Regions from separate parts of the Streptomyces sp. PsTaAH-124 genome, predicted to be linked through region 3. Evidence: riboswitches for the same ligand, from Rfam matches in the RefSeq annotation. Region 3 holds a riboswitch; each other region holds the start of a gene.
The links. Region 3 has a riboswitch for thiamine pyrophosphate ahead of thiO (glycine oxidase ThiO). Riboswitches for the same ligand answer to the same signal wherever they lie in the genome.
Positions count from the first base shown of each region.

Region 1: linked by a shared signal. The riboswitch ahead of B086_RS0111745 (purine-cytosine permease family protein) and the one ahead of thiO (glycine oxidase ThiO) in region 3 are both predicted to bind thiamine pyrophosphate.
Region 2: linked by a shared signal. The riboswitch ahead of B086_RS0118840 (thiamine ABC transporter substrate-binding protein) and the one ahead of thiO (glycine oxidase ThiO) in region 3 are both predicted to bind thiamine pyrophosphate.
Region 4: linked by a shared signal. The riboswitch ahead of thiC (phosphomethylpyrimidine synthase ThiC) and the one ahead of thiO (glycine oxidase ThiO) in region 3 are both predicted to bind thiamine pyrophosphate.

Region 1 covers NZ_KB892164.1:212,244-219,496, reverse strand. The annotation lists gene B086_RS0111770 (LamB/YcsF family protein) at 1-573, opposite strand, end outside; gene B086_RS0111765 (DUF969 domain-containing protein) at 791-1,510, shown strand; gene B086_RS0111760 (DUF979 domain-containing protein) at 1,507-2,481, shown strand; gene pcp (pyroglutamyl-peptidase I) at 2,545-3,195, shown strand; gene B086_RS0111750 (DUF2891 domain-containing protein) at 3,195-4,214, shown strand; TPP riboswitch at 4,290-4,385, shown strand; gene B086_RS0111745 (purine-cytosine permease family protein) at 4,375-5,778, shown strand; gene B086_RS0111740 (hypothetical protein) at 5,908-6,471, shown strand; gene B086_RS0111735 (LLM class flavin-dependent oxidoreductase) at 6,495-7,253, opposite strand, start outside.
Region 2 covers NZ_KB892171.1:98,163-105,415, reverse strand. The annotation lists gene B086_RS0118850 (ABC transporter ATP-binding protein) at 1-351, opposite strand, end outside; gene B086_RS0118845 (ABC transporter permease) at 351-1,955, opposite strand; gene B086_RS0118840 (thiamine ABC transporter substrate-binding protein) at 2,027-3,097, opposite strand; TPP riboswitch at 3,187-3,292, opposite strand; gene rlmN (23S rRNA (adenine(2503)-C(2))-methyltransferase RlmN) at 3,351-4,457, opposite strand; gene B086_RS0118825 (GNAT family N-acetyltransferase) at 6,606-7,124, opposite strand; gene B086_RS0118820 (GntR family transcriptional regulator) at 7,121-7,253, opposite strand, start outside.
Region 3 covers NZ_KB892169.1:141,771-149,023, reverse strand. The annotation lists gene B086_RS0116140 (hypothetical protein) at 1-213, opposite strand, end outside; gene metF (methylenetetrahydrofolate reductase [NAD(P)H]) at 270-1,193, opposite strand; gene thiE (thiamine phosphate synthase) at 1,351-2,010, opposite strand; gene B086_RS0116125 (Rv2175c family DNA-binding protein) at 2,242-2,607, opposite strand; gene B086_RS0116120 (FAD-dependent oxidoreductase) at 2,873-4,141, opposite strand; TPP riboswitch at 4,291-4,402, shown strand; gene thiO (glycine oxidase ThiO) at 4,400-5,563, shown strand; gene thiS (sulfur carrier protein ThiS) at 5,596-5,796, shown strand; gene B086_RS0116105 (thiazole synthase) at 5,800-6,594, shown strand; gene pknB (Stk1 family PASTA domain-containing Ser/Thr kinase) at 6,705-7,253, shown strand, end outside.
Region 4 covers NZ_KB892163.1:64,078-71,330, forward strand. The annotation lists gene B086_RS0109900 (IclR family transcriptional regulator) at 1-277, shown strand, start outside; gene B086_RS0109905 (SsgA family sporulation/cell division regulator) at 376-813, shown strand; gene B086_RS0109910 (YibE/F family protein) at 913-2,304, opposite strand; TPP riboswitch at 2,376-2,553, shown strand; gene thiC (phosphomethylpyrimidine synthase ThiC) at 2,546-4,336, shown strand; gene B086_RS0109920 (hypothetical protein) at 4,415-5,281, opposite strand; gene B086_RS0109925 (metallophosphoesterase) at 5,464-6,567, opposite strand; gene B086_RS0109930 (LacI family DNA-binding transcriptional regulator) at 6,751-7,253, opposite strand, start outside.

The DNA of each region.
Region 1 (7,253 bases), on a different contig from region 3:
CACGGTGTCCTCGTCGGTGACCACGGAGTCCGGCTCGCGGCGCGGCACAAGGGTGCCCTCCGGGGTGTAGGCGCGGTCGGCGAACGCCTCCGGCACGGCGGTGAGGCCGGCCTCTGTGGCGGCGGCGAGCAGCTGGGAGCCGGGCAGGCCGAGCACGGGCAGCTCACCACCGGCCAGGCGCACTCCGGCGATCACCGCGGCGGCCTGTCCGGCGTCGTGGACCGTACGGTTGTAGAGGGCGCCGTGCGGTTTGACGTACACCACGTCGGCGCCCGCGGCCTGGGCGAAGACCTTGAGGGCGCCGATCTGGTAGGCGATCTCGGCCGCGAGTTCGTCGCCGGGCACGTCCATGGCGCGCCGGCCGAACCCGGCCAGGTCGCGGTAGGACACCTGGGCGCCGATGCGTACGCCGCGCTCGGCGGCGAGGTCGCAGACGCGGCGCATCACGGCGGGGTCGCCGGCGTGGAATCCGCAGGCGACGTTGGCGCTGGTGACGACGGACAGGAGGGCGTCGTCGTCGGTGAGGGTCCAGCGGCCGAAGCCTTCACCGAGGTCCGCGTTGAGGTCGATCACACCCTGAACGTAGACGATTGTTGAACGATCCGACAAGGGGGTGGCGGACGATCCGGCGAAGGGGGAACATGTCGGCCCGATGGCAGCAGTGTGAATTCACCCCTTGTTCGATCGTTCAACGATCGCCTAAGGTCCGTGCATCTTCCCCATGGATCCGGTCCCGGATCCGCGTCCCCCGCGGGGCGCCCCCGTCCCCAACGCCCGAAGAAGGCCGCGCATGATCGTTCTCCTCGGTGTGGTCGTGGTGATCCTCGGATTCGTCACCCGCCGCAACCCCGTCCTGGTCGTGGGCGTCGCCGGGATCGTCACCGGCCTGCTCGGCAAGATGAACCCGCAGGAGGTCCTCGCGGCCTTCGGCCGGTCCTTCGCCGACAGCCGCTCGGTCACCGTCTTCGCCATCGTGCTCCCGGTGATCGGCCTCCTGGAGCGCTACGGCCTGCGCGAACAGGCCCGCAATCTCATCGGCCGCCTCGGCAGCCTCAGCGCCGGCCGGTTCCTCACCGTCTATCTGCTGGTACGCCAGGTCACCGCGGCCTTCGGCCTCAACAGCATCGGCGGCCCCGCGCAGACCGTACGGCCGCTCGTCGCCCCCATGGCCGAGGCCGCGGCCGAGCGCACCACGGGCGCGGCGCTGCCCGAGCGGATGCGCGAGAAGGTCCGCTCCTACGCCGCCTCGGCCGACACCGTGGGTGTCTTCTTCGGCGAGGACTGCTTCATCGCGATCGGCTCGATCCTCCTGATCACCGGATTCGTGAACTCGACGTACCACCAGGAACTGGAACCGACCCAGCTGGCCCTGTGGGCGATCCCGCTCGCCGTGTGCGCCTTCCTCATCCACGGAGCCCGGCTGCTGCTCCTGGACCGGCAACTGGAACGCGACATGGCGCTGGCCGCCGCCGAGCACGAGCTGCCGCTCCCGAAGGGAACCGCCAAGTGATCAAGGTCGAATGGCTCTACTGGCTGGTGGGGCTCGTCTTCGTCGTGATGGCCGTGCAGATGGCGGCCGACCGCAGCAACCCGAAGCGGTGGACCTCCGCCGCGTTCTGGGGCCTGCTCGGGCTCACCTTCCCCTACGGCACCGGCGTCGCCAACGGCGAGGCGCACAACGGCGGCTGGACGCTGCCCGCCGAACCGCTCGGCGTGGCGGTCCTCGTGCTGATCGTGCTCGCCGGATTCAACTTCCTCGGCAAGGGCGTCCCGGTCACCACCACCGCCGAGCAGCGCGAGACCTCGGCCGCCCGGCTGGGCAGCAAGATCTTCGTTCCGGCCCTCACGATCCCGGTCGTCGCGATCATCTGCGCCTCGGTGCTCGACGACTCCGGCCTGTTCGAGACGGGCAAGGCCACCCTGATCGGCCTGGGGGTCGGCTGCGTGGTCGCCCTCGTCGTCGGCATGCTGGTCACCGGCGAGCGGAAGATCTCCGTCCCGCTGCACTCCGGGCGTTCGATGCTGGAGGCGATGGGCTCCGCGCTGCTGCTGCCGCAGCTGCTCGCCGTGCTCGGGTCGATCTTCGCGCTGGCCGGGGTCGGCACCCAGGTCGGCAAGATCGTGGACGATGTGCTGCCGGACAACTCGAAGTACCTCGCCGTGCTGGCGTACTGCCTGGGCATGTTCCTGTTCACCGTGATCATGGGCAACGCGTTCGCCGCGTTCCCGGTGATGACCGCGGCGATCGGCTGGCCCGTCCTCATCCAGCAGATGCACGGCAACGAGGCCGCCGTCCTCGCGATCGGCATGCTGGCGGGCTTCGCCGGAACGCTGTGCACCCCGATGGCCGCCAACTTCAACATCGTCCCGGCCACCCTGCTCGAACTGAAGGACCAGTACGGGCCGATCAAGGCGCAGATACCCACGGCGATCCCGCTGCTGGGCTGCTGCATCGTGATCATGGCGGTCTTCGCCTTCTGAGCCCGCGGGCCGCCGCGCCCGCCGTCCCGCCCCCTGGCCCTCGTACCTCCTCAAGGAAGCCCCATGACCCGTGTGCTCGTCACCGGCTTCGCCCCGTTCGGCGGCGAACAGGTGAACCCGTCCTGGCAGGCGGCCTCGCTGCTGGCCGCCGAACCGCCCACCGGCCTCGGCGTCACCGCCGCCGAGCTGCCCTGCGTCTTCGGTGCCGCCCTCGACGCGCTGCGGGACGCCGTCCGGGCGAGCGCCCCCGACCTCGTCGTGTGCCTGGGCCAGGCGGGCGGCCGGCCCGCCGTCACCGTCGAACGCGTCGCCGTCAACATCGACGACGCCCGCATCCCCGACAACGCCGGCGCCCAGCCCGTCGACGAGCCCGTGATCCCCGGCGGCCCCGCCGCCTACTTCTCCACACTCCCGGTGAAGGCGTGCGTGGCCGCCCTGCGCGCCGCCGGTGTCCCGGCCGCCGTCTCGAACACCGCGGGCACCTTCGTCTGCAACCACGTCGCCTACGGCCTCGGCCATCTGCTCGCCACCGAGTTCCCCGGGGTGCGCGGCGGCTTCGTGCACGTGCCCTGGGCGCCGGAGCAGGTCACCGACGGCTCCGCGCCCGCCCTGGAGCCCGCCACCGTGGCCCGCGGGCTGCGCGCCCTGCTGGCCGCCGCCGCGAGCACACCCGCCGGACAGGACCTGCGCGTCACCGAGGGGGCCACCCACTGATGCCCCTCGCCTCCCACGCGGCGCCCTTCGCCCGGCTCGCCCTGGCCAACATCACCCGCGAGTACCCCAACTTCCCCGCCCACCTGGTGGCCGCCCCGGACGAGGACACCCGGCCCAGCACCCTCCATCCGGCCTTCTACGGCGCCTACGACTGGCACTCCAGCGTCCACATGCACTGGCTGCTGGTACGGCTGCTGCGCCGCTACGGCGGCACCCCCGCGCTGCCCGGCACCGCGCCGTTCACCGCCGTGCTCGACCGGCACCTCAGCACCGGGCACATCGCCGCCGAGGCCGCCTACCTGCTCGACCGGCCCTCCTTCGAGCGGCCCTACGGCTGGGCCTGGCTCCTCGCGCTCGCCGCCGAGTGCCGCGCCCACGGCGGCGAGCCGGGCGCCCGCTGGGCCGCGGCGCTGGCACCGGGCGTCGCCGCCGTCGACCGGCTGCTGGCCGACTGGCTGCCCAAGGCCACCTATCCCGTACGCCACGGCAACCACCCCAACAGCGCCTTCGCGCTCGGCCTCGCCCTCGACTCGGGCGAGCTGTCCCCCGCGACCGACCGTGCCGTGCGGGACCGGCTGCTGGCCTGGTTCGCCGACGACCACGACGCGCCCGCGCACTGGGAGCCCTCCGGCCAGGACTTCCTGTCTCCCGCCCTGACCGAGGCCGACGCCGTGCGCCGGGTGCTGGAGCCGGAGCGGTTCGCGTCCTGGCTCGACCGGTTCCTGCCCGCCCTGGGCACCGGGGCGCCCTGCCCGCCGCTGGACGTGCCCGTGGTCTCCGACCACACCGATCCGCAGATCGGCCATCTGCTCGGCCTCGCCCTCAGCCGGGCCGCCGCGCTGCGCTCCCTGGCGGCGGCGCTGCCGGACGGACCGGTCCGCGCCCGGCTCGCCGGGGCCGCCGACGCCCATCTCGCGGCGGGCCTGCCCGCCGTGGAGCGCGGCGACTTCACCACCGACCACTGGCTGGCCACCTTCGCCGTCCTCGCCCTGGACCCGGAGCCCGGCACCGGCCGCTGACCCGCCCCTCCCCTCCCCCGCCCTGCCCCGCCCTCCCCGACGCCGCCGGGGAGGGCGGGGCTATCCTGACCGGCGTACCTGGACACGGGGTGCCCCCGCACGGGGGCTGAGATCACACCCGTCGAACCTGAACCAGTTAGGACTGGCGGAGGGATGTCACATGTCAGTGCCGTATGCCCGCGGTGAAGCGGCCCCCGGAGATCCCCGGCACGTCTTCGACGGGCGGATGCCGACGGCCCCGGGCGATCTGCGCATGGAGGCGCGGGGCATCGCCCCGGTCCCCGAGGACGCCCGCTACGGCAGCCCCGCGCGGCTGTTCACCGTCTGGTTCGCCCCCAATCTGACCATGACCGGCGTGTTCACCGGCACGGTCGGCATCACGCTCGGCCTGGACTTCCCGACCGCGCTGGCCGCCGTCGTCCTCGGCACCCTGCTGGGCGCGGTGCCGACCGCCTACCTGGGCACCTGGGGCAGCCGGACCGGTGCGGCGCAGCTGCCGCTGGCCCGCCTCGCCTTCGGCCGGGCCGTCACGGTGCCGGGCGCGCTGCAATGGCTGTCCTCCATCGCCTGGGACGCCCTGATCGGCCTGTTCGGCGGGGACGCGCTGGCCCAGCTCTGCGGCTGGCCGTTCTGGGCCGGGGTGCTGGTGATGATGGCGGGACAGGGCGCGCTGGGCGTGCTCGGCTACGAGGCGATCCACCGCCTCCAGACGGTCATGACGTTCGGGCTCGCCGCGGCCTTCACCGTCGTCGCCGTCAAGCTCGCCGACGGCGGCCACACCGGCGCGAGCGCCACCGCGCACGGCGCCGACCGGGCCGGGGCGTTCGTCCTGACCTGCACCGTCGCGCTGAGCCTCGCCCTGTCCTGGGCCCCCTACGCCAGCGACTTCAGCCGCTATCTGCCCCGGACGGCCTCCCGTCCGCGCATGTTCTGGTGCACCCTGCTCGGCATCGGCCTGTCGTTCGTCGCGGTGCAGGCGCTCGGCCTGTGGGGTGCCGCCCAGTTCACCGACCAGACCGCCCGGGGCGTCGACCGGCTCCTCGGCGGCGGCGCCCTCGGCGCGTTCGGGCTGCTCGCGGTCGCCCTGGCGGCCCTGTGCAGCAACGCCATGAACGACTACAGCGGCTCGCTGGCCCTCCAGACGATGGGGGTGCGCCTGCCACGCCCGGTGGCCGCCGCGTTCGCCGCGGTCCTCGGCTTCCCGCTGGTGCTCTGGATGCACGCCGCCGACACCACCGCCCGCTTCCAGAACGTCCTGCTCTTCGTCGGGTACTGGATCCCCGGGTTCTGCGCCGTCGTCATCGTCGACTGGGCCGCCCGCGCACGGGCCCGCGGCGGCCGCCCGGTCGACCTGGCCGAGGAGACGGCCCGCCCGCAGCCGTGGTGGCCCGCGCTGACGGCGTTCGCCGTCGCCTTCGCCGCCGCGGTGCCCTTCATGAACACCGGCCTCTACCTGGGTCCGGCCGCCGAGGCGCTGCACGGCGCCGACCTCGCCTATCCGGTGGCGTTCGTGGCCGCGCTGCTCGTCTACGCGCCGCTGCGGGGGCTGCGGCTGCGGCGCTGACGGCACCGGCCGCCGAGAGCACCGATCTCGCCGAAACCGTGCGCGCCAACCCGTAGTTGGGCATGCTCACCGCAGCGAGGTGTCCCGCGGACGGGCCGGGCGGGGCCGCAGGGGAAGGCGGTGGGCCGGGTGGCGCACGAGAAGGCGGGGAACGCCACGGGGGCGCGGGCCGCGCGGTCCGGGGCGGTTGCCGCGACCGAGCATGCGGCCCGGGTCGCGGAGCGGCACGGGTTCGGCGCGCACCGCGCCACCCGTGCGCTCGGCGGCGGGGACGTCGGCTGCGCGGGCTTCGGGGCGGGAGTCGTCCTGCTGGCGCCGGGGATCGGCCTGACCGCCGGTTCCCACGGCACGGCGGTCACCGCGCTCGGCGCCGCCTTCCTGGCCCTCGCCGTCGCGCTGCCCCTCGCGGCCCTGCGCCACGAGAGGCACCGCGACGGCCGCCTGCCCCGCATGCATGCCTTCGACGGCGGCCTCGTCCTCACCGGCAGGGACGAGGCCGTCGCGCACCCCTGGCGGGACATCCGCGTGGTGGAGCGCGCCGAGACCACGACGGTCGGCCAGGGCGGCAACCGCATGACCGTCCAGCGCATACGGTTCCAGCACGTCGGCGGGCAGGTGCTGTGCTCCATGGCGTCGGACGCCACCGCCGTCGAGATCGCCAGGGTCGCGCTCGCGGGCGGCGCACACACCTGACGGCCGCTCAGGTCGCCTGTGTCTCACGCCCGTTCACCCGCCTGCGCCAGCACCCGGGAACCCTGCCCGGCCGCGTCGGCGGCGGCCGTGGCCGCGCGTTCGGCGTCGCGCCTGGCGACCTCCTCGCGGACGAGCGGGATCACGTACCGGCCGAAGTCGATCGCGTCGTCCAGCAGGTCGTACCCCCGGGCGGAGAGGATGTCGACGCCGAGGTCGTAGTAGTCCAGCAGCGCGCGGGCGACCGTCTCCGGGGTGCCGACCAGGGCGTTGGAGTTGCCCGCACCGCCGGTCGCGGCGGCGGTGGGGGTCCACAGCGCGCGATCGTAGCGCTCGCCCTGCGCGGCGATGTCGAGCAGCCGCTGGGAGCCGGTGTTCTGCGGCGCGTCGCCCCGGTGGTGCCGTACCGCACCGGCGGCCCGCCGCTCCCGGATGGCGCCGACCGTGCGGTGGGCCTTCTCCCACGCCAGTTCCTCGGTCGGGGCGATGATCGGGCGGAAGGCGGCCTGGATGCGCGGGAGGTCGGTGCGGCCCGCCGCCCGCGCGGCGGCGCGCACGGACTCGATCTGCTCGGCGGTCCGGGCCAGCGGCTCGCCCCACAGGCAGTAGATGTCGGCCTCGGCGCCGCCCGCGGCGTACGCGGCGGGCGACGAGCCCCCGAACGAGACGCCGGGACGCGGCTGCTGGACGGGGAAGACATCGCTGACGAAGTCGTGGAAGCGGTAGTGCTCGCCCTCGTGGTCGAAGGGTTCGCGGGTGGTCCAGATCTTCTTGACGACGCCGAT
Region 2 (7,253 bases), on a different contig from region 3:
GAGGAGTTCGGCCACCCGCGCGGCCTGCTCCGGCCGGGTCGCGCCGTGCATCCGCGGCCCGAAGGCGACGTTCTGGGCCACGTCCCGCTGCGGGAAGAGCTGGTGGTCCTGGAACATCAGGCCGACCTCGCGCCGGTGCACCGGCACCCGCGCCTGGTCGCGGCCGTCGAGCAGCACCTGCCCCGAGTCCAGCGCCTGGAGTCCGGCCACCGCCCGCAGCAGTGTCGACTTGCCGCTGCCGCTGGGGCCGAGCACGCACACGGTCTCGTGCTCGGCGACCGCCAGGTCGACGGCGTCCAGGGCGGCCCGGCCGCCGAAGCGCACGGTGGCACCGCGCAGGTCGAGCAGCATCAGAACTCCCCCGTCCGCTCGCCGCCGCGCAGTCTCTCCAGTACCAGCAACGCCACCGCGCACACCACCATGAGGATCGTCGACAGGGCCATGGCCTGGCCGTAGTTGAGGTCGCCGGGCCGGGAGAGCAGCCGGGCCACGGCCACCGGCAGGGTCGGGTTGTCGGGACGGGCGATGAACACGGTCGCCCCGAACTCCCCGAGGGAGACCGCGAAGGCGAACCCGGCGGCGATCAGCAGTGCCCGCCGCACCAGCGGGAGGTCCACCTCGCGCCACACCCGCCACGGCGACGCCCCGAGCACGGCCGCCGCCTCACGCAGCCGTACGTCGACCGCGCGCAGCACCGGCAGCATGGTCCGTACGACGAAGGGCACGCCGACCAGGGCCTGTGCGAGCGGGACCAGGATCCAGGACTGCCTGAGGTCCAGCGGGGGCTTGTCCAGGGCGATCAGGAAACCGAAGCCCACGGTCACCGCCGACACGCCGAGCGGCACCATCAGCAGTGCGTCGAAGCCGCGGACGAGGCGTCCGGCGTCCCGCCGGGTGAGCGCGGCGGCGGCGAGGGAGCCGACGGCGACGGCGATGGCGGTCGCGGCGGCGGCGTAGGACAGGGAGGCGCCGACCGCGTGGAGCGGCGCGACCAGGAAGGTGCCGCCGTCCGGGTCGGTCAGCGCGCGGTAGTAGCCGAAGCCGGGTGCGGTGAGCGAGCGCTGCACCAGCACGGCGAGCGGCAGCAGCACGAGCAGCGCGATGCTCGCGAGGACGGCGGCCAGCAGCGTCCACTGTCCGGCGCCGCGCGGGCGGCGGGCGGTGCGGGCGGCGTCCACCAGCCGCAGCGCGCTCTCCCGGCGCCGTACGGTCCAGGCGTGCACGGCGAGGATCGCGCCCACGGCGGCGAACTGCACGAGGGTGAGGACGGCGGCCGTGGACAGGTCGAACATCTGCGAGGTCTGCCGGTAGATCTCCACTTCGAGGGTGGAGAAGCCGGGGCCGCCGAGGATCTGCACCACGCCGAAGGAGGTGAAGGTGAACAGGAAGACCATCAGCGCGGCGGCGGCGACGGCGGGTGCCAGGGCGGGCAGGGTGACCTTGCGCCAGGCCGTCAGCGGCGAGGCGCCGAGCATCCGCGCGGCCTCCTCCTGCCGCGGGTCGAGCTGGGCCCACAGGCCGCCCACGGTCCGTACGACGACGGCGTAGTTGAAGAAGACATGGGCGAGGAGGATCGCCCACACGGTGGTGTCCAGGCGCACCCCCCACAGGTCGTCGAGGAGGCCGCCGCGTCCGACGAGGGCGAGGAAGGCGGTGCCGACGACGACCGTGGGCAGCACGAACGGCACGGTGACCACGGCCCGCAGTACATTCCGTCCCGGGAAGTCGTAGCGGGCGAACACATAGGCGCCGGGCAGGGCGATCAGCAGGGTGAGCGCGGTGGAGGCCAGCGCCTGCCAGGTGGTGAACCACAGCACGTGCCGGATGTCGGCCCGGCCCAGCACCTCGCCGAACGGGCCCCACTGCCAGGCGCCGCCGGAGTACAGGCCGCGCCGGACGATCGCGGCCACCGGGTAGGCGAAGAACAGCGCGAAGAACGCGACGGGCGCGGCCATCAGGCCGAGCCGCGCCGCGTTCGCCCGGCGGCGCCGCGCCCGGTCCCCCGCGGCGGGGCCTGCCGCGGGGGCTACTTCACTACGAGGGAGGACCACGTCTTGACCCACTGGTCGCGGTTGGCGGCGATGCGGTCGGGGGCCATGGTCCGGGGGTCCTTGGCCTGCGGGCCGTACGCCGTGAAGTCGGCGGGCACGGCGGCGCCCGCGCGCACCGGGTAGACGAACATGTTCAGCGGCATGTCCTGCTGGAACTCCTTGCTGAGCAGGAAGTCGAGGAACGCCTTGCCGCCCTTGGTGTTCCCGGCGTTGCTGAGCAGCCCGGCGTACTCGACCTGCCGGAAGCAGGTGGCGTCCACGACGCCGGTCGGCGCGGTCTTCGGCCTGGGGTCGGCATAGATGACCTCGGCGGGCGGCGAGGAGGCGTAGGAGACGGCGAGCGGCCGGTCGCCCTTGGCCTTCCGGCCGCCCGCGGAGCCGGAGAACTCCTGGTTGTACGCCTGCTCCCAGCCGTCGACGACCTTGACGCCGTTGTCCTTCAGCTTCTTCCAGTAGTCCTGCCAGCCCTTCTCGCCGTACTGGGCGGCGGTGCCGAGCAGGAAGCCGAGGCCGGGCGAGGAGGTCGCCGCGTTCTCGGTGACCAGGAGGTTCCTGTACTGCGGCTTCAGGAGGTCGTCGAAGGAGGCGGGCGGGGCCAGCTTGTGGTCGGCGAAGTACTTCTTGTCGTAGTTGACGCAGATGTCGCCGGTGTCGACGGGCGTGACGCGGTGCTTGGCCTGGTCGACGCGGTAGCGCCGGTCGACCGTGCCGGAGTCCTTCGCCTCGTACGGCTGGAAGAGGCCGTTGTCGAGGGCGCGGGAGAGCAGCGTGTTGTCGACGCCGAAGAAGACGTCGCCCTGCGGGTTGTCCTTGGTGAGGATGGCCTTGTTGACGGCCTGTCCGGCGTCGCCGTCCTTGAGGATGCGGACCTTGTATCCGGAGCGCTTCTCGAAGTCCGCGACGACACTCTTGGACGCGGCCCACGAGTCGTGGCTGACCACGGTCACGGTCGTGGAGTTGTCCGCCTCGCCCCCGGAGGACCCGCACGCGGAGAGGGCGACGAGGCCGAGGCCGGCCGCCGCGGCGGCGAACGTCTTGTGGTGCACTGGATTTTCCTCCTGGATGGTGGCCAGGAAGAGACGCGGCCCTGCCCGGTGACCGCGCGGGACGCGGGACGCCGGGCAGGGCGCAACAGCTCGAGTGATGACCGAACTTCCTACCCAGAATGACCTGGGCGAGGTTCAGAGGGTCTGCGGCCGGTGCCGCACTCTCAGCGCTGTGGCGCTCCCCTGTCGGAATATGAAGATGTGTTGTACGGCCCTCAGACTACCGCCCGGCTGTCGCTGGGCCACCGCTCGGCTACCGCTCCGTGGCGGCCAGCTGTCCGCACGCCCCGTCGATCTCCTGGCCGCGGGTGTCCCGGACCGTCACCGGCACTCCGTGCGCGGCGATCGCCTCGACGAACGCCTTCTCGTCCTCGGGCCGCGAGGCGGTCCACTGGGAGCCCGGCGTCGGGTTGAGCGGGATGAGGTTGACGTGCACCGGCTTGCCCCGGAGGAGGCGGCCGAGCCGGTCGCCGCGCCACGCCTGGTCGTTGATGTCCCGGATCAGCGCGTACTCGATGGACAACCGCCGCCCGGACCGGGCGGTGTACTCGAACCCGGCGTCCAGCACCTCCCGCACCTTCCACCGCGTGTTGACCGGCACGAGGGTGTCGCGCAGCTCGTCGTCGGGGGCGTGCAGGGAGATCGCGAGCCGGCACTTGAGGCCCTCGTCGGTGAACCGGTTGATCGCCGGGACCAGGCCGACCGTGGACACGGTGATGCCGCGCTGCGACAGCCCGACCCCGTCCGGCTCCGGGTCGGTCAGGGCACGGATGGCGCCGATCACCCGCTTGTAGTTGGCCAGCGGCTCGCCCATGCCCATGAACACGATGTTGGACAGCCGCGCCGGTCCGCCCGGCACCTCGCCGTCGCGCAGCGCGCGCATGCCGTCCACGATCTGGTGCACGATCTCGGCGGTCGACAGATTGCGGTCGAGTCCGGCCTGCCCGGTCGCGCAGAACGGGCAGTTCATCCCGCACCCGGCCTGCGAGCTGATGCACATGGTCACCCGGTCCGGGTAGCGCATCAGCACCGACTCGACGAGCGTCCCGTCGAACATCCGCCACAGCGTCTTGCGCGTCGTCCCCTCGTCGGTCGACAGATGCCGTACGACCGTCATCAGCTCCGGCAGCAGCGCCTCGCGCAGCTTCTCCCGCGAGCCGGCCGGGATGTCCGTCCACTGCTCGGGGTCGTGCGCGTACCGCGCGAAGTAGTGCTGCGAGAGCTGCTTGGCACGGAACGGCTTCTCACCGATCGCGGCCACAGCCTCCTTGCGCTCGGCGGGCGAGAGATCGGCAAGATGCCGCGGCGGCTTCTGGGCTCCGCGCGGCGCGACGAAAGTGAGTTCTCCGGGCTTGGGCATGGTGGTACCAGTGTCGCAGATCGACTTGGGTGACCTGCGGGTCACGGCCTGGACGCCTGTCACTGGCGGTCGCCATCTGTCGTCGCCGATCCACCTCGGACGGCCCACAGACGGCCCCGGCGATCGTCCGTCCCTCGTGCGCGGCTCGCACAGTACGGCGTCACACCAAGCAACCGTCTTACACCAATGATCAACAGCAATTCGAACGCTTAGCTACAGCTTTCAACGAACTTCGAGCTTCACGTTGACTCATGGGGCGTTTGTTCGATGCGGCTAGTCCAAAAGATTTGCCCGGATTGCTACGCTATGCGGCTTTGATTGGCTACATTCCAAGGTCAAGAGGTGCCCAAGTTAGGCAATCCTTGGCTGAGCCCCACGTTGCGCGTTCAGAAATTGCCACGCGTTCGTCGCGTTCAGATGTGCTAACCTTCGGGATCATGGCAGAGGACCAAGCACTTCGGGACGCATTGGGGGTGGCGCAGCGGCAACTCCTGGAGGCGGAGGCTGAACTCCGTGAGGTACAGGAGCGCGTGCGCAACCTGCGGTCCGTCGTGTACGGACTCAAGCAGATCTTTGAGCCAGGAGACGCGGGACGTGTAATCGACTCCGTCGGCGCCGGTTCAAGCGAACCCCGCGCCAAGCGCAGCCGGGGCCACGTAGCGGAGGGGGCGGTAACCGCCTCGGTGCGACGGGCCGTACAACTCCTGACAGACGCCGGCCGTCCGATGCGGATGTCCGAGATCACCGAAGAGTGGCAGAACCGGGGATGGGTCAACCCGGACTGGAAGGCGCCAAAATCCGCCATCAACATGATCTTCCAGCGGGCCCTGAAGGTAGGGCTTGTGGGCCGTATGCCCGACCGCTCGTGGGTCCTACGAGCGGACGTGACACCGACTGACGGCCCCACCGATGATCAGGCCCCACTTCGCCAAGGGGGCGAGGACCATTAAGTGGCTCCGTCCGGTCCCGCTACCGGGGCACCCACACAGCTCCGCACTCCATGCAGTGAGGTCGGCCCGCATATCCGGAAATGGTGCCGTCCTGGCGAAGGCACACGGCTCCCTGCTGCGAGCTGTTCGGCACTCGCAATTCGAACCAGCCACTGCCGCACGGACAGGTAGCGGAGCCGTTGTCGGCTTGGGACGCGGCCCTCCGTGCACTCAGGTCAACGACGCTCATAAGTCAACTCACAGAGAGGAGACCTTCGCATGACGCGAAGGCACGGGCCGATCGGCCCGAACGGAGAGTGGAAGACCGGTCAGCGAGTCCCGGCGAACGGCGACTACACGGACCAGTACGGAGTGACAACGACGCACGACGCGGGGGCCACATTTCCGCCGTGCATCGGCCGTAAGGGCGAGTGCGCCTACCGGACGCTCAGCCGGGCGCGTACTGCCTAGCCGAGACGCTTGATGGTTGCCGCCATCTAGCGTCAGTTTTTCCCTTGAGGGGTGTAGGGCCACTGGCCTTGCACCCCTCTCCCTTTGCTCTTACGGCCGTGCACCAAGCCGTCCGGAGGAAGTGCTATTGGAACCGATCGCGGCGCCTCTGTCCAGAGGGCCAGCCCCGCCTCATCCGAACGAACAGCGGTAGACACACGGTCAGCGTACGACGTGACCTCAAGCGATTGCGACTCGGCCCCCCTTTCTTCACAGGCGAAGAGCATTCCTTGTCACCCGACCCAGTGACGGCCGGAACAGAAGCCCACGTACCTCAACCGCCCCCAGCTCCCATCCCGTCTGCCGTCGGCCCACACACCGTGGAGCGGGCGTGGTTCATGGCGTCCAGGTGGAGCGCGCCACTGTACGAACGACCTGGACGCCATGGGCCGCGTCTGCTCGGCTCCGCCTGGGTCGATGGCAGGCGGGATGGGAGCACCCCGCGCACGCCACTGACTCGCTGGCACCCGCGAACGGCGCCCCCGCCATCTCGGAGCCTGAGCGCCCCCGCCGGAGGCTGGCTGTGGCCGGTGGCCGCTCTCCACGGTGATCGACTCCCAACCCGGCTTGCCCCTGTGGGCGCGCGTCGGCGCAGCGCGGGCGGAGCGGGCCGAAGGCAGGAGCGGCGCCTGCGGCGGAGCCGGGAGCGCGCCCGGCGGAGCGGAGCGCAGCCGGCTTGATGAGGTAGAGAAATCTGTAACAGCGCTGCTCAGTTGGTTGGGGCAACGTAGCAGACGGCCGGACTGGTCTTGCCGTTGCCGAAGGGGTGCAGGGTCTCGCCGATCTTCCGCCAGCCGAGTCGCTCGTAGAGGTGGATGGCGGCTGCATCCTTCGTCATGACATCGAGTACGAGGCGAAGTCCATGAGCGCGAGCGTAGGCGACTGCGGAATCCATGAGGCGTCGGCCGGCGGCTTGCTTCCTGGCGGGCTGAACCACAAACAGCCGGGCCAGCACCCCCACGCGGTCCTCACTGTCGCCGCTCTGCTTGATCCACAGGTTCACGGCGGCTTCCCCCTGGGGTTTCATCACCGCCACGTGCCCCACGATTCTGCCGTTACTCTCTGCAACCCACGAGGCGAGAACAACGTCTGACTTGATCCAAGCCCCCGGATCCTCAACTCCCTCCACCGGGTAGCCGTCCGTATGGTGGACCTCAACAAGCGCCGCTGCGGTGCCGACCAGGTCATCATCAGCAAATGGGCGAATGATCACGGGCTCCAAGGTCACATCTCCTGCTCGACGGGGAGTTCATAGAGCAATCCGGTCTGGTCGGCACGGTGGACGTACCGGGACACCTCGAAGGGAATGCCATGCTGGTCGAGGCTGGTGTGTAGCACTTCCAGAACTGGCACTCCA
Region 3 (7,253 bases):
GGACAGCGTCACATAGGTCTGCCCGGTCGCGAAGGCGATCGCCCCCAGGGCGATGACCAGGACGGACGGCATGAGCACACCGAGCACCACGCAGAGGAAGCCGCCGAAGGCGAGCAGCCGCCAGCGCAGCCGCGCCTTGTACTGCAACAGCACTTCGCCGAGCAGCCACAGTGCGACGCCGCCGAACGCGATGTAGAGGACCGCCCAGCCCATGTACGCCCCTCTCCCAGTGGCCGTTCCGCAGTGTGTCGCACACGGATGCGACCGGTCTAGGCCCGCGGTGAGCGGTGCGGGCCCAGATTCTCGTGGATCTCCAGCGTCGCCGTGGAGTTGTTGAGCGTGATGAAGTGCAGTCCGGGCACTCCTTCGGCCAGCAGCCGCGCGCAGAACTCCGTGGCGAACTCGATGCCAATGGAGCGTACAGCGGCCGGATCGTCCTGCGCCGCGAGGATGCGCTCTTTCAGGGCGCCGGGGAAGACGGCGTTGGTGAGCGACGGGATCCGCGCGAGCGTCTTCACACTGGCGATGGGCATGATCTCGGGGATGATCGGGGTCTCGCAGCCGGCCGCCGCGACCCGGTCGCGCAGCCGCAGATAGTCCTCCGGGTCGAAGAACATCTGGGTGACGGCGTAGTCGGCGCCGGCCCGGCACTTGTCGACGAAGTGGCGGACGTCGGTGTCCCGGTCGGCGGAGCGCGGGTGCATCGCGGGGAAGGCCGCGACACCGACGCAGAAGTCACCGGAGGTCTTGATCAGCTCGACGAGTTCGGCGGCGTAGCGCAGACCGCGGGGGTGGGGCACCCACTCGCCCATCGGGTCGCCGGGCGGGTCGCCGCGCAGGGCCAGCATGTTGCGGATCCCGGCGTCGGCGTACTGCCCGATGATGTTGCGCAGGTCGGCCACGGAGTGGTCGACGGCGGTGAGGTGGGCGATCGGGGTGAGCGTGGTGTCCGAGGCGATGGCCTCGGTCGCCTTGACCGTGCCCGCGCGGGTGGAGCCGCCCGCGCCGTAGGTCACCGAGACGAAGTCGGGCGCCACGGCCTCGACCCGGCGCAGCGCGTTCCACAGGTTCCGCTCGCCCTTCGGGGTTTTCGGGGCGTAGAACTCGAAGGAGTACGTCGTCTTACCGGTCGCGAGCATGTCGCGGACCGTGCGGGCGTGGTCCGACCTGGTGGATGCGGTGCCGAGGGCCATACCCGCAGGTTAGCCAGGGTGCGGCGGCCACCCAACCGAACGATGGCTTTTTGCCCGATTTGCCGAATTGTTGTCCACTCCTTGGACACTTTCTGTCCACGGACGCGCCGGGCCGGTCCGCGGCGGGGCTGAGACCGCGGCCGGGGCAGGGCCGGGGTCAGACCGTCTCGCGCAGCCGCTTCGCGAACTCCGCCGCCGCGGCGCCGGGGTCAGCGGCCGCGGTGATCGCCCGGACCACGACGACACGCCGGGCGCCCGCCTCCAGCACCTGGTCCAGATTGCCCAGGTCGATGCCGCCGATGGCGAACCAGGGGCGGTCGGTGCCCAGGGAGGCGGTGTACCGGACCAGGTCGAGGCCGGGCGCGTGGCGGCCGGGCTTGGTGGGGGTGGGCCAGCAGGGGCCGGTGCAGAAGTAGTCCACGCCGTCCTGGACGGCGGCAGCGGCGGCCTCGGACTCGGCGTGCGTGGAGCGGCCGATCAGGATGTCGTCGCCGAGGACGGCGCGGGCCGCCGGGACCGGCAGGTCGCCCTGGCCCAGGTGCAGCACGTCGGCGCGGGCCGCGTGGGCGACGTCCGCGCGGTCGTTGACCGCGAGCAGTCTGCCGTGGCGGGCGCAGGCGTCGGCGAACACCTCCAGGTGCTCCAGCTCCTCCCCGGCCTCCATGCCCTTGTCGCGCAGCTGCACGATGTCGACCCCGCCCGCGAGGACCGCGTCCAGGAACTCGGGCAGGTCGCCCCGGTCCCTGCGGGCGTCCGTGCACAGATACAGGCGCGCGTCGGCCAGACGGGCGCGGGCGGCGGCTGCGGTGTCGGACATGCGTGGAGTCCCCCTGCGATCGGATCAGTCGTGCGTGGTCGTGCGTGTCGTGCGTGCTGCGGGGCTGCGGGGCTGCGGGGCGTGCGTACCGCGCGTAGTTCCTACGCCGTATGCGTACGTGTGCGTGCATGGTGGCGTTCCGGTCGCCGTGCGGGCCGGAGGCGAGGCGTGGGGCGCGCGCGGCGCGCACGCCCCGCACGGCTCGGTGGGCCGGTCGTCCCGGCCGCGGACTCAGACGGCCAGCGCCTGGGCGCGGCGCTTCACCTCCGTGCCACGGTTCTCGCTGAGGGCCTGCGCGGGGGTGCCGGGCAGGCTGGGGTCGGGAGTGAAGAGCCACTCGATCATCTCTTCGGCCGTGAAGCCGTCGTCCCGCAGCAGGGTCAGGGTCCCGGTCAGGCCCTTGACGACCTTGTCCCCGTCGATGAAGGCGGCGGGGACGTGCAGCGCGCGGTTCTCACCCCGGCGTACGGCGATGAGCTGGCCCTCCTTCACCAGCTGCCGCACACGCGTCACCTCGACGCCGAGCATCTCGGCGATATCGGGGAGGGTGAGCCAGGCGGGGACGAGCCCATCGGTCTTCGCGTCAATCTCGGTCACGGAACCAAGCGTGCCATCTGCCACTGACACGCGGAAGCCGACCCCGTCCACCCGGGCGGCGCGGCGGCGCCGCGCCCCGGGACCTCTCCTAGGGCCTGTCGTCAAATTCCCGCCTGCCCCGCGACGCCATGCACGCACTCTCGCCGCACCGGGACCCGACCCGAGTACGTCCAGTACGCAGGCCAGGACCCGGCACGCCGAGAGCACGCACCTGACGCCGCGAAGCCCGCCCTCCGGGCGGACGACGGGAATTTGACGACAGGCCCTAGGCGACGGCCGTCTTCAGCGGCCGCGCCGGGTCCGCCAGCAGCTCGGGGTCCATCGGCGCGCCCCCCTCGATCAGCCGTCTGCCCTGGGCGAGATCCCGCGGCCGGCCGACCGCCAACAGGGCGACCAGCCGCCCCTGGCGCAGCCAGCAGACCGTCCACGCCGGGCCGGACGGCTCGCCGCGCCAGACCATGGCGTCGGCCGCCGTGTGGTGCCCGGCGTACTGCACGAACCGGCCGAACTGCTCGGACCAGAAGTACGGCACCGGGTCGTAGGCCGCGGGGGTCAGGCCGATCACGTCGGCGGCGACGGTGCGCGGCCCCTGGAGCGCGTTGTCCCAGTGGTGGACCAGCAGGCGTTCGCCGTAGCGGCGCGAGGGGAAGGAGGCGCAGTCGCCGACCGCGTACACGTCCGGCGCGCCGGTGCGCAGACGGTCGTCGGCGAGCACTTCGCCCCACTCGCCCAGGGCGATGCCGGAACCGGCCAGCCAGCCGGTGGCGGGGCGGGCGCCGATACCGACGACCACGGCGCCCGCGGGCAGCCGCTCGCCGTCGTCGAGGACGACCGCGCCGGGCTCGACGGCCGCCACGCGCGCGTGGGTGCGCAGTACGGCGCCGCTGTCGGCGTACCAGGCGGTCATCGGCGCGGCCACCTCGGCGGGCAGGACGCCCGCCAGCGGCCGGCCCGCGGCCTCCACGACCGTCACGGCGCAGCCCGCCTCGCGCGCGGCGGTGGCGAACTCGGCGCCGATCCAGCCGGCGCCGACCACCACGACGTCCCGCTGCCCGGCGAGGACCGGGCGCAGCCGTTCGGCGTCGTCCAGGGTGCGCAGCAGGTGCACACCGGGGACGTCCTCGGTGCCGGGCAGCCGCACCGGTTCGGCGCCGGTGGCCAGGACGAGCACGTCGTACGGGACGGGCCCCTCGGAGGTGTCGAGCACATGGGCGTCGGTGCGTACGGCCAGGGCCGCGCAGCCCAGGCGCAGCTCGACGCCGAGGGCCTCGAAGTCGACGTCGAAGGCGGAGCCCTCGGCCTTGCCGAGCAGGACGGCCTTGGACAGCGGCGGCCGGTCGTAGGGCTGGTGGGGTTCGGCGCCGATCAGGGTGACCGTGCCGGTGAAGCCCTGTTCGCGCAGGGCGACCGCGGTCTGCACGCCGGCCATGCCCGCGCCGACGACGACCACGCGCCGCGGCTGCGGCGCGCCCTGCCGGGTCCGCCCGTGCTCCTGCTCCTGCGCCTGTCCCGGTTCCGGTGTCTGCTCGCTCACCCGATCACCATAGTCACCTGACAAGGCGTCAGGCAGGGGGCCGGTCCGGGCGCGGGTGCCGGTCCGGTCCGGGCCCCGGTCCGCGGGGAGGCGGCGCACCGGAGGCTCCCTTACAGGGGCGCTGCTCGTGGGGCTAGGCTGGCGACCGTACAAGCACTCGCGGGAGCCCGGACGCACCGGGCTGAGAGGGAGGCTGGCGGCCTCCGACCGTACGAACCTGATCCGGGTCATGCCGGCGAAGGGAGGGGCTGGACGCCCATGTCGTCGCCACGTACGTCAGACGTCCTCGTCGTCGGGGGCGGAATCATCGGGCTCGTGACCGCCTGGCGGGCGGCCCTGCGCGGGCTGTCCACGGCCGTGGTGGACCCCGAGCCGGGCGGCGGGGCCGCGCAGGTGGCGGCCGGGATGCTGGCCGCCGTCACGGAGCTGCACTACGGCGAGGAGACGCTGCTCGGCCTGAACCTGGCCTCGGCCCGCCGCTATCCGGACTTCGCGGCCGAGCTGACCGAGGCCACCGGGCACGACCTCGGCTACCGCCGCTGCGGCACGCTGGCCGTCGCGCTGGACGCCGACGACCGCGCCCACCTGCGGGACCTGCACGCCCTGCAACTGCGCTGCGGGCTGGAGGCGGAGTGGCTGTCCGGGCGGGACTGCCGCCGGCTGGAGCCGATGCTCGCACCGGGTGTGCGCGGCGGCCTGCGGGTGGACGGCGACCACCAGATCGATCCGCGCCGCCTGTCCGCCGCCCTGGTGGCCGCCTGCGAGCACGCCGGGGTGGTCTTCCACCGCGACCGGGCCGAGCGGCTCACCCTCGCCCGGGACCGGGCCGCGGGCTGCGTCCTGCGCGACGGCACGGCGCTCGCCGCCGAGCAGGTGGTGCTGGCCGCCGGCAGCCTCAGCGGACGCCTGGCGGGGGTCCCGGACGAGGTGCTGCCGCCGGTGCGCCCGGTCAAGGGGCAGGTGCTGCGGCTGACCGTGCCGAAGCGGTACGCGCCGTTCCTGAGCCGTACCGTGCGCGCCGTGGTGCGCGGCGGCCACGTCTACCTGGTGCCGCGTCTGAACGGCGAGCTGGTCGTCGGTGCCACCAGCGAGGAGCTGGGCTGGGACACGACGGTGACCGCGGGCGGCGTCTACGAGCTGCTGCGCGACGCGCACGAGCTGGTGCCCGGGATCACCGAGCTGCCGCTGACCGAGACCCGCGCCGGGCTGCGTCCCGGTTCCCCGGACAACGCCCCGCTGCTCGGCCCGACCGGTCTGGACGGGCTGCTGCTGGCCACCGGGCACCATCGCAACGGTGTGCTGCTCACCCCGGTCACCGGCGACGTCATGGCGCACGTCCTGACCACCGGCGCGCTGCCGGACGAGGCCCGTCCCTTCACCCCGCGGCGGTTCGCCGCCTCCCGCACGGAGCAGCCCGTATGAACACCTCCGCACCCCTGCCCCCGTCCCCGCTCCTGTCCGTCTCCGTCAACGGCGAGCCGCGCGAGATCGCGCCCGGCACGGCCCTGGACGCAGTCGTGCGCGCCGTGACCGCAGCGCCCTCCGGGGTGGCCGCCGCCGTCAACGAGACCGTCGTCCCGCGCGCGCAGTGGCCCGCCACCGCGCTGTCCGAGGGCGACCGCGTCGAGATCCTCACCGCTGTCCAAGGAGGCTGACCCATGGCCGACGACCCCTTCCTCCTGGGAGGCACGTCCTACACCTCCCGGCTGATCATGGGCACCGGCGGTGCGCCCAGCCTGGACGTGCTGGAACGGTCCCTGGTGGCCTCCGGCACCGAGCTGACCACGGTCGCGATGCGCCGGGTGGACCCCTCCTCGCACGGTTCCGTGCTGTCCGTGCTGGACCGGCTCGGCATCCGGGTGCTGCCCAACACGGCGGGCTGCTTCACGGCGGGCGAGGCGGTGCTGACCGCCCGGCTGGCCCGCGAGGCGCTCGGCACCGACCTGGTCAAGCTGGAGGTCATCGCCGACGAGCGCACCCTGCTGCCGGACCCGATCGAGCTGCTGGACGCGGCGGAGACGCTGGTCGACGACGGCTTCACGGTGCTGCCGTACACCAACGACGACCCGGTGCTCGCCCGCAGGCTCCAGGACGTGGGCTGTGCCGCGGTCATGCCGCTGGGCTCGCCGATCGGCTCCGGCCTCGGCATCCGCAATCCGCACAACTTCGAGCTGATCGTGGAGCACGCGCGCGTGCCGGTGATCCTGGACGCGGGCGCCGGTACGGCCTCCGACGTGGCGCTGGCCATGGAGCTGGGGTGCGACGCCGTGATGCTCGCCTCGGCGGTGACGCGGGCGCAGGAGCCCGCGGTGATGGCGGAGGCGATGCGGCACGCGGTGACGGCCGGGCGGCTGGCCCGGCTGGCGGGCCGCATCCCCAAGCGCCACTTCGCGCGGGCGTCGTCCCCGGAGCAGGGCCTGGCCGACCTGGACCCGGAACGGCCCGCGTTCTAGGCCCGTCACAGGCCCCGCGCGCGTGGGAAGCGTCACAGCTCGGTCGCAGTCCCGCCGCCGGGGCCCGCGGGGCGGTGAGCGTGTCGGTGGCGGCTCGTAGACTCACGTGCGTGGATACGACCCTTCAGGACCCTCTCGTCGGGCAGGTGCTCGACGGCCGCTATCGCGTCGACGCGCGGATCGCCGTCGGCGGGATGGCCACGGTCTACCGGGCCCTGGACACCCGCCTGGACCGCGTCCTCGCGCTCAAGGTGATGCACCCGGCGCTCGCGGTCGACGGTTCCTTCGTGGAGCGGTTCATCCGGGAGGCCAAGTCGGTGGCCCGCCTGGACCACCCGAACGTGGTGCAGGTCTTCGACCAGGGCACCGACGGGTCGTACGTCTACCTGGCCATGGAGTACGTCGCCGGGTGCACGCTGCGCGACGTGCTGCGCGAGCGTGGGGCGCTCCAGCCGCGGGCCGCGCTGGACATCCTGGAGCCGGTGCTCGCGGCGCTCGGCGCGGCGCACCGCGCCGGGTTCGTGCACCGCGACATGAAGCCGGAGAACGTGCTGATAGGGGACGACGGCCGGGTCAAGGTCGCCGACTTCGGGCTGGTCCGCGCGGTGGACTCGGTCACCAGCACCACCGGCGCCGTCCTCGGCACCGTCTCCTACCTG
Region 4 (7,253 bases), on a different contig from region 3:
CCCGGCGCGGTCCATCACGCCGTACACCGTCCGCGACGACCACACCTTGCTGCGACGGCTCGAACGGATGCCCAGGATGCAGCCGGTGACGGAACGGCAGGAGTATGCGCTGGGGACGGTCTGCGCGGCTGTGCCGATCACCGTGGGGGCCACGGCGGCGACGATGGCGCTCTCGCTCCCCGCGCACCAGGCCGACCGGCTGCTGCCCGCGGCGCGGCAGCTCCAGAGCGAGGTGGGACGGCGTGTCGGCGCCCTCGCGCTCGCTATCAGTATCTGAAAACTCACTCCTTGTGATCTGCCATATACGTTCAGCAAGATGCCACCAGTATCAAGGGGACCATTCCCGGCCAGTCGACGGCAGATGACGGGGTAGCGATGCGCGAGTCCGTACAGGCAGAGGTCATGATGAGCTTTCTCGTGTCCGAGGAGCTCTCCTTCCGCATTCCGGTGGAACTGCGGTACGAGACCCGTGATCCCTATGCCGTACGGCTGACCTTCCATCTGCCCGGCGACGCCCCTGTCACCTGGGCCTTCGGCCGGGAACTGCTGGTCGACGGGGTGGGCAGGCCGTGCGGCGACGGCGATGTGCGCATCGGTCCCGCCGACAACGAGGAGCTGGCCGAGGTACTGATCCGCCTTCAGGTCGGCGCCGACCGGGCGCTGTTCCGGTCTTCCACCGCGCCCCTGGTGGCGTTCCTCGACCGCACGGACAAACTGGTCCCGCTGGGCCAGGAGGGCGCTCTGGAGGACTTCGACGCGCATCTCGACGAGGCCCTGGACCGCATTCTGGCGGAAGAGCAGAGCGCGGGCTGAAGCGTTTCGGCAACCGAGTGTGCGGAGGAGTAACGCTTCACCACACGGTCCGTGACCTTTTCGCCGTCCCTGCGGGCCATGGTCCCGCCCGGGGGCGGATCACCGTTTGCGGCGCCTGCCCCGGCCGCCGCGCGCCGGTGCGGGCAGCCCCGCCGCGGCAGGGGCGGCCACCGGCTGCGGCCGGTCGGCCGCGACGACGAGAGCCGCCAGCGCCGTGGTGACCGGCACCGAGGCGACCAGGCCGATCGAGCCCACGAGCGTGCGCACGATCTCCTCGGCGACGAGTTCGCTGGTGGCCACCGTCCCCACGCTGCTCTGCGCGATCGAGAAGAGCAGCAGCAGCGGCAGCGCCGCGCCCGCGTAGGCCAGGACCAGGGTGTTGACGACGGACGCGATGTGGTCGCGCCCGATCCGGATGCCCGCGCGGTACAGCCCCCGCCAGCCCATCGCCGGATTGGCCTCGTGCAGCTCCCAGACCGCCGATGTCTGCGTGACCGTCACGTCGTCGAGGACACCGAGCGACCCGATGATCACCCCGGCGAGCAGCAGGCCGCTCATGTCGATCGACGGATACAGGCCATGGATCAGTCCGGTGTTGTCGTCGGTGTTGCCGGTGAGGGAGGCCCAGCCGATGAACAGCGAACCCAGGACGCCGATCAGCACCAGCGAGACCAGCGTGCCGAGTACGGCCACCGAGGTACGGGCGGACAGGCCATGGCACATGTACAGCGCGATCAGCATGATCGCGCTCGCTCCCACCACGGCCACGACCAGCGGATTCGACCCTTGCAGGATCGCGGGCAGGATGAAGAGGTCCAGCACCACGAAGCTGATGGCCAGCGCGACCAGCGCCATCACCCCGCGCATCCGCCCGACGACCACGACGGCGAGTGCGAAGATTCCGGCCAGCAGCGCCATGGGGAAGCCGCGGCTCACATCCGTGACCGAGTACTGCAACTCCCTCGGCGCGGCGGGCTCGTAGGCGGCCACGATCCTCTCGCCCTGGTGCAACTGCCGCGACTGGTCCGGCTGCACGATCTCCGTGAAGGTACGCCCCTTGTCCTTTCCGGTGTCGACGCGGATCGTGGCCTTCTTGCAGGTGCCGGACGCCTGCGCCTGGGCGGAGGCGCCCTCGGCGGTGGAGGTGTCGCCGGTCGGTGTGTCGCCCGAGGTGTTCACCGCCTTGCAGCTCACCGCCACCACCTGGGTGACCGTGGCCTGCTGCGTCTGCCGGTCGAAGCCCACGCCGGTGCGCTGGTGTGCGGGGGCGCCGCCGGGCCAGAGCACGACGAGCCCGACCACCACGGCGGCGGCGAACGGGACCAGAACCGCAGCGATGATCTTGCGGAGGTGCTGCGAGACAGGCGCGGCCGGGCCATGACTGTGGCCGTGCGCATGCCCGTGACCGTGTCCGGATCCATGGCCGTGCCCGGACTCGGGGCCGGGGCGTGGTTCCGGCGGCGGATGGGGGAACTGCTGCGTCGTGGTCACCGACCGATCATCGCAAGAACGCCGGGGGCCCACTGTTCACCGCGCCACACATGGCGCTAGCGTGGAGGCACCTTTGCACACGCGGGAGCTCGGAGCACCGGGCTGAGAGGGCGCTGACCTTCGTCTTCGCGATGTTTCACGTGGAACGTACGACGTTCCCCGGGAAATGCCGCCGGACGGAAGCCGCTGCGTCGACCGCCGAACCTGTTACCGGGTAATGCCGGCGTAGGGAGTAGGTCTCATGACCAACAAGGACGCACGCACGCCTGCCTCCGTCCAGGACGAACAGTCCCCGGAGGCCGGGAAATCCATCGGCTGGCACAAGGCGTATGTCGAGGGCACCCGCCCCGACCTGCGGGTGCCGGTCCGTCAGGTGCACCTCACCAACGGGGAGTCGGTCACCCTCTACGACACCTCGGGCGCGTACACCGACCCGCTCGTGGACACCGACGTCCGGCGCGGTCTGCCGCCGCTGCGGGAGAACTGGATCATCGCCCGCGGCGACACCGAGGAGTACGCGGGCCGTCCCGTCCGTCCCGAGGACGACGGGATCAAGCACACCTCGCCGCGCGGAGGACTGCGCAACCTCGACGCGGTGTTCCCCGGCCGGCCGCGCCAGCCGCGGCGGGGGCGCGGCGGACAGGCGGTGACGCAGCTGGCCTATGCGCGCCGCGGGGAGATCACCCCCGAGATGGAGTTCGTGGCCCTCCGGGAGAACGTCTCCCCCGAGGTCGTCCGTGAGGAGATCGCCGCCGGCCGTGCGGTGCTCCCGGCCAATGTGAACCACCCGGAGATCGAGCCGATGATCATCGGCAAGCGGTTCCTGGTGAAGGTCAACGCCAACATCGGCAACTCTGCGGTCACCTCCTCGATCGAGGAGGAGGTCGAGAAGATGACGTGGGCGACCCGCTGGGGCGCCGACACCGTCATGGACCTTTCCACCGGCCGCAACATCCACACCACACGCGAGTGGGTGCTGCGCAACTCCCCCGTCCCCATCGGCACGGTGCCGCTCTATCAGGCCCTGGAGAAGGTCGACGGCAGGGCCGAGGAGCTGACCTGGGAGGTCTACAAGGACACGGTCATCGAGCAGGCCGAACAGGGCGTGGACTACATGACGGTCCACGCCGGCGTACGCCTCGCGTATGTGCCGCTGACCGCGAACCGCAAGACCGGCATCGTCTCGCGCGGCGGCTCGATCATGGCGGCCTGGTGCCTCGCGCACCACAAGGAGTCGTTCCTCTACGAGAACTTCGAGGAACTCTGCGAGATCCTCGCCGCCTACGACGTCACGTACTCGCTCGGCGACGGCCTCAGGCCCGGATCCATCGCGGACGCCAACGACGAGGCACAGTTCGCGGAGCTGCGCACGCTCGGGGAACTCAACACGATCGCCAAGCGTTTCCACGTACAGACGATGATCGAGGGCCCGGGACATGTCCCGATGCACAAGATCAAGGAGAACATCGACCTTCAGCAGGAGATCTGCGATGAAGCTCCGTTCTATACGCTCGGCCCGCTGACGACCGACGTCGCCCCGGCGTACGACCACATCACCTCCGGTATCGGCGCCGCCATGATCGCCTGGTGGGGCACGGCCATGCTCTGCTACGTCACGCCCAAGGAGCACCTCGGCCTGCCCAACCGTGACGACGTCAAGACCGGCGTCATCACCTACAAGATCGCCGCCCATGCGGCCGACCTCGCCAAGGGGCACCCGGGAGCCCAGGAATGGGACGACGCGCTCTCCGACGCCCGGTTCGAGTTCCGGTGGGAGGACCAGTTCAACCTGGCCCTCGACCCGGACACGGCCCGGGAGTTCCACGACGAGACCCTTCCGGCGGAGCCCGCCAAGACCGCCCACTTCTGCTCCATGTGCGGTCCGAAGTTCTGCTCGATGAAGATCTCGCAGGACATCCGCCGCGAGCACGGCACCGGCCGGGCCGAGACCGACATCGAGGAGGGCATGGCCCAGAAGTCGAAGGAGTTCGCCGCGGCGGGCAACCGGGTGTACCTGCCGATCGCGGAGTGAGACCGGTGTGACAGCCGGCGGCTGCCGGTGCCGGAGGGGGCGGCGGATCCCGTCCCCGTCCGGCACCGGTCCGGTCGCTCACTCCGGGCGGTGTTCCGGACCCCCGAAGTCCGGGCTGGAGAAGTCCGGGCTGGAGTAGCTCGGACGGGAGCCCGGGGCCGCCCCGTCGTCCGGGCTGCTGAAGCCGGGGCGGCCGTAGCCCAGATGCGGCATCCGGCCGCTCGGGGCCGCGGGGTCCACGCGGTGCGGCGCCGCACCGGCGGAGGCCGCGAGGGCCTCGCGCAGGAACGGCAGGAGGCCCCGTTCGAGCAGGGCCTCGCGCCAGGCGTCCCGGGCCCGTGCGAGGTCCTCGTCGAGGACGCCGTACGGCACGGCGTCCGGTGCGGGCCGGTTGCGCAGCGCGGTGGCCAGCAGTGCCACACCGGCCGCCAGGAGGGCCGCCGCGGTCACGGCGCCGAACACCCAGCCGACGGTGACCAGACTCTGCGCGAAGGCCGGTGCCGGGTCGAGGGCCTTCAGGGCGTAGCCGACGAGGAGGAAGAGGGCGGCGGCGATCCCGGCGAGGACGGGGGCGAGAACCGCGACCACCGCGGCGGCCCCCGCGCCGCCGGTCTCCACGGCCTCGCCGGCGGTGGCCGCGAGTTCCGGCGCGGCCGGGTCCGGTTCTGCGGTGCCGGGGTCCCGGACGGCCGGCGCTCCGGCCGGTGCCGGCCGACGCAGCTTTTCGCGGACCGTCACGTAGTGGTGGTACTCGGTCGCCGCGGCCGCGGTGATCAGGGCGGTGGCGTTGAGCGCCATGGTGCGCAGCTGTTCGGTGGTGAGCCGCTGTCCGACGGCGGTCGCTTCCAGGTGGTGTGGGGCGGAGCGCAGCGCCTCATCGAGGATCCGCTCGTACTCCCGGCGGTCCTCGCTCAGCAGGTGCTGCGGAACGCTGTTCATGTGCATCCCCCGATGCTCCGTAGGGCTTGGGGCTCGCATGACAGCGAGCCGTCGGGCAGAAACGGAGGGGAGCCTGCTACGGATAAACCGATGGTAGAGCCGCGACGGTGCGCGGTGACAGGGGGTTTCCACAAATTGCGTGCCGGGCCGCGGCCGGGCCCGGCACCGACGGGGTGGCCGTCGAACGATCAGACGTCCAGCGGAAGTTGCTGGACCAGCAGCTTTCCGGCCATGGTCACGCCGCCGTCCATGGCGATGGCGAGGCCCTCGGCGTAGACGTGCGGTCCCTCCACGACGGGACCCGCGGCCTCGTCGCCGTCCTCGGAGCCGACTTCGCCCAGCAGATAGGGGATGGGGCTGTGGCCGTGCACGATGCGGGCGCCGCCGTAGGTGCCGAGCAGCGAGCGCACGGCGTCGGCGCCGCCCTCGTCACGGAAGGAGAAGCGCTTGGTGAACTTGCGGAACAGGTCCCAGCACTCGTCCGCGTCATTGCGCGTGAGGGTGTCGTGGACCGTGTCGTTGACCGCTTCGATCGAGTCGCCGTAATCGAGGTAGGAGGTGGTGTCGGAGTGCACGAGGAGGTAGCCGTCGACCTCCTCCATCGCGTCGAGGCGGGCCATCCACTGCAAGTGGTGGTCCTGGAGGCGGTCCATGTCGGACTTCTGGCCGCCGTTGAGCAGCCAGGCCGCCTGGAAGGTGGCGGTGCCCGCACCGGAGTTGACGGGGGTGTCGCCGAACCGCTTGGCGCCCAGCAGCAGCAGCTCGTGGTTGCCCATGAGGGCCTTGCAGTAGCCGCCGGCCGCCGCCGCCTCGGCGGACAGCCGCATCACCAGATCGATGACGCCGATGCCGTCCGGGCCGCGGTCGGTGAAGTCGCCGAGGAACCACAGCCGCGCGGTGCCAGCGCACCACTGGCCCGCGGCGTCGACGAGTCCCTGCTCCTGGAGCGCGGCGACCAGTTGGTCGAGATAGCCGTGCACGTCGCCGACGACGAACAGGGGTCCGGGCCCGGCCGGGGCCTGCGCGGCGACGGGGTCCACCGTCACCTGGACCGTGTCGCCGCGGTGGATGACGGGCAGGTCGCGCTGGGTCGGCGTGTACACGTCCGGGTAGCCCTCCTCGGGCGCCGGGCGCTCCTCCTCGTGCGGCGGCGCGCTCTCGGCGGGAGGCGCGCCGGTGGGGTACGGACCGGCCTCGTTCATGTACGCGGGCACGCGGAAGTCGCGCAGTGTCGCCGTCCGCTCCACCTCGGGTCCCTGACCGGCCCCCTGAGTCATCGACCCCTCCACCATCGCGCCGCGTCTGCACCGCTTCGGACTGCCTGGTCGCAGCGGCCCGCGGTGTCGTGCGCCCATCATAGGAATGCGGATCGCGCCGTGTGATGACCCAGGGGTGGTGAATCGGAACGGGACTCAGGTTCACCGTGGCTTTCGCCCCGTTTGGACACTCTTCGGCGGGCCCGCGGCGCGACGCTCCTACTGCTCCTCCGGTGACCGGGGCGGGCTGACGGTCGTGCGCGGCGGGCGCCGCTGCGAGGAGGTGCGCACGATCAGCTCGGTCGGTATGACCTGCTCGACCGGCTGGTCCGACTCGACTCCCTCGATGGCGTCGATGAGGAGCTGGACCACCGCGGTGCCGATGCGGCGCGGTTTGAGGGAGAGCGTGGTGATCGGCGGCTCGGTGTTGGCGTAGACCGTGGACTCGCTGCAGCACACCAGCAGCAGATCGTCGGGGACGCGCAGGCCGTAGCGGCGGGCGGCGGCGAGCAGGTCCGTGCCGTTGGGGTCGAACAGCCCGTAGACGGCGTCGGGCCGGTCGGGGCGCGCCAGCAGCCGGTCGGCGGCGACGGCGCCCGCGCACGGATCGTGTGCGGGATAGGACTCGTAGACCGGGTCCTGGCCGACGCGCTCGCACCAGCGCAGGTAGGCGGTCGTCGACAGATGGGTGTACGTGTCGGTGGTGGTGCCGGTGAGCAGGC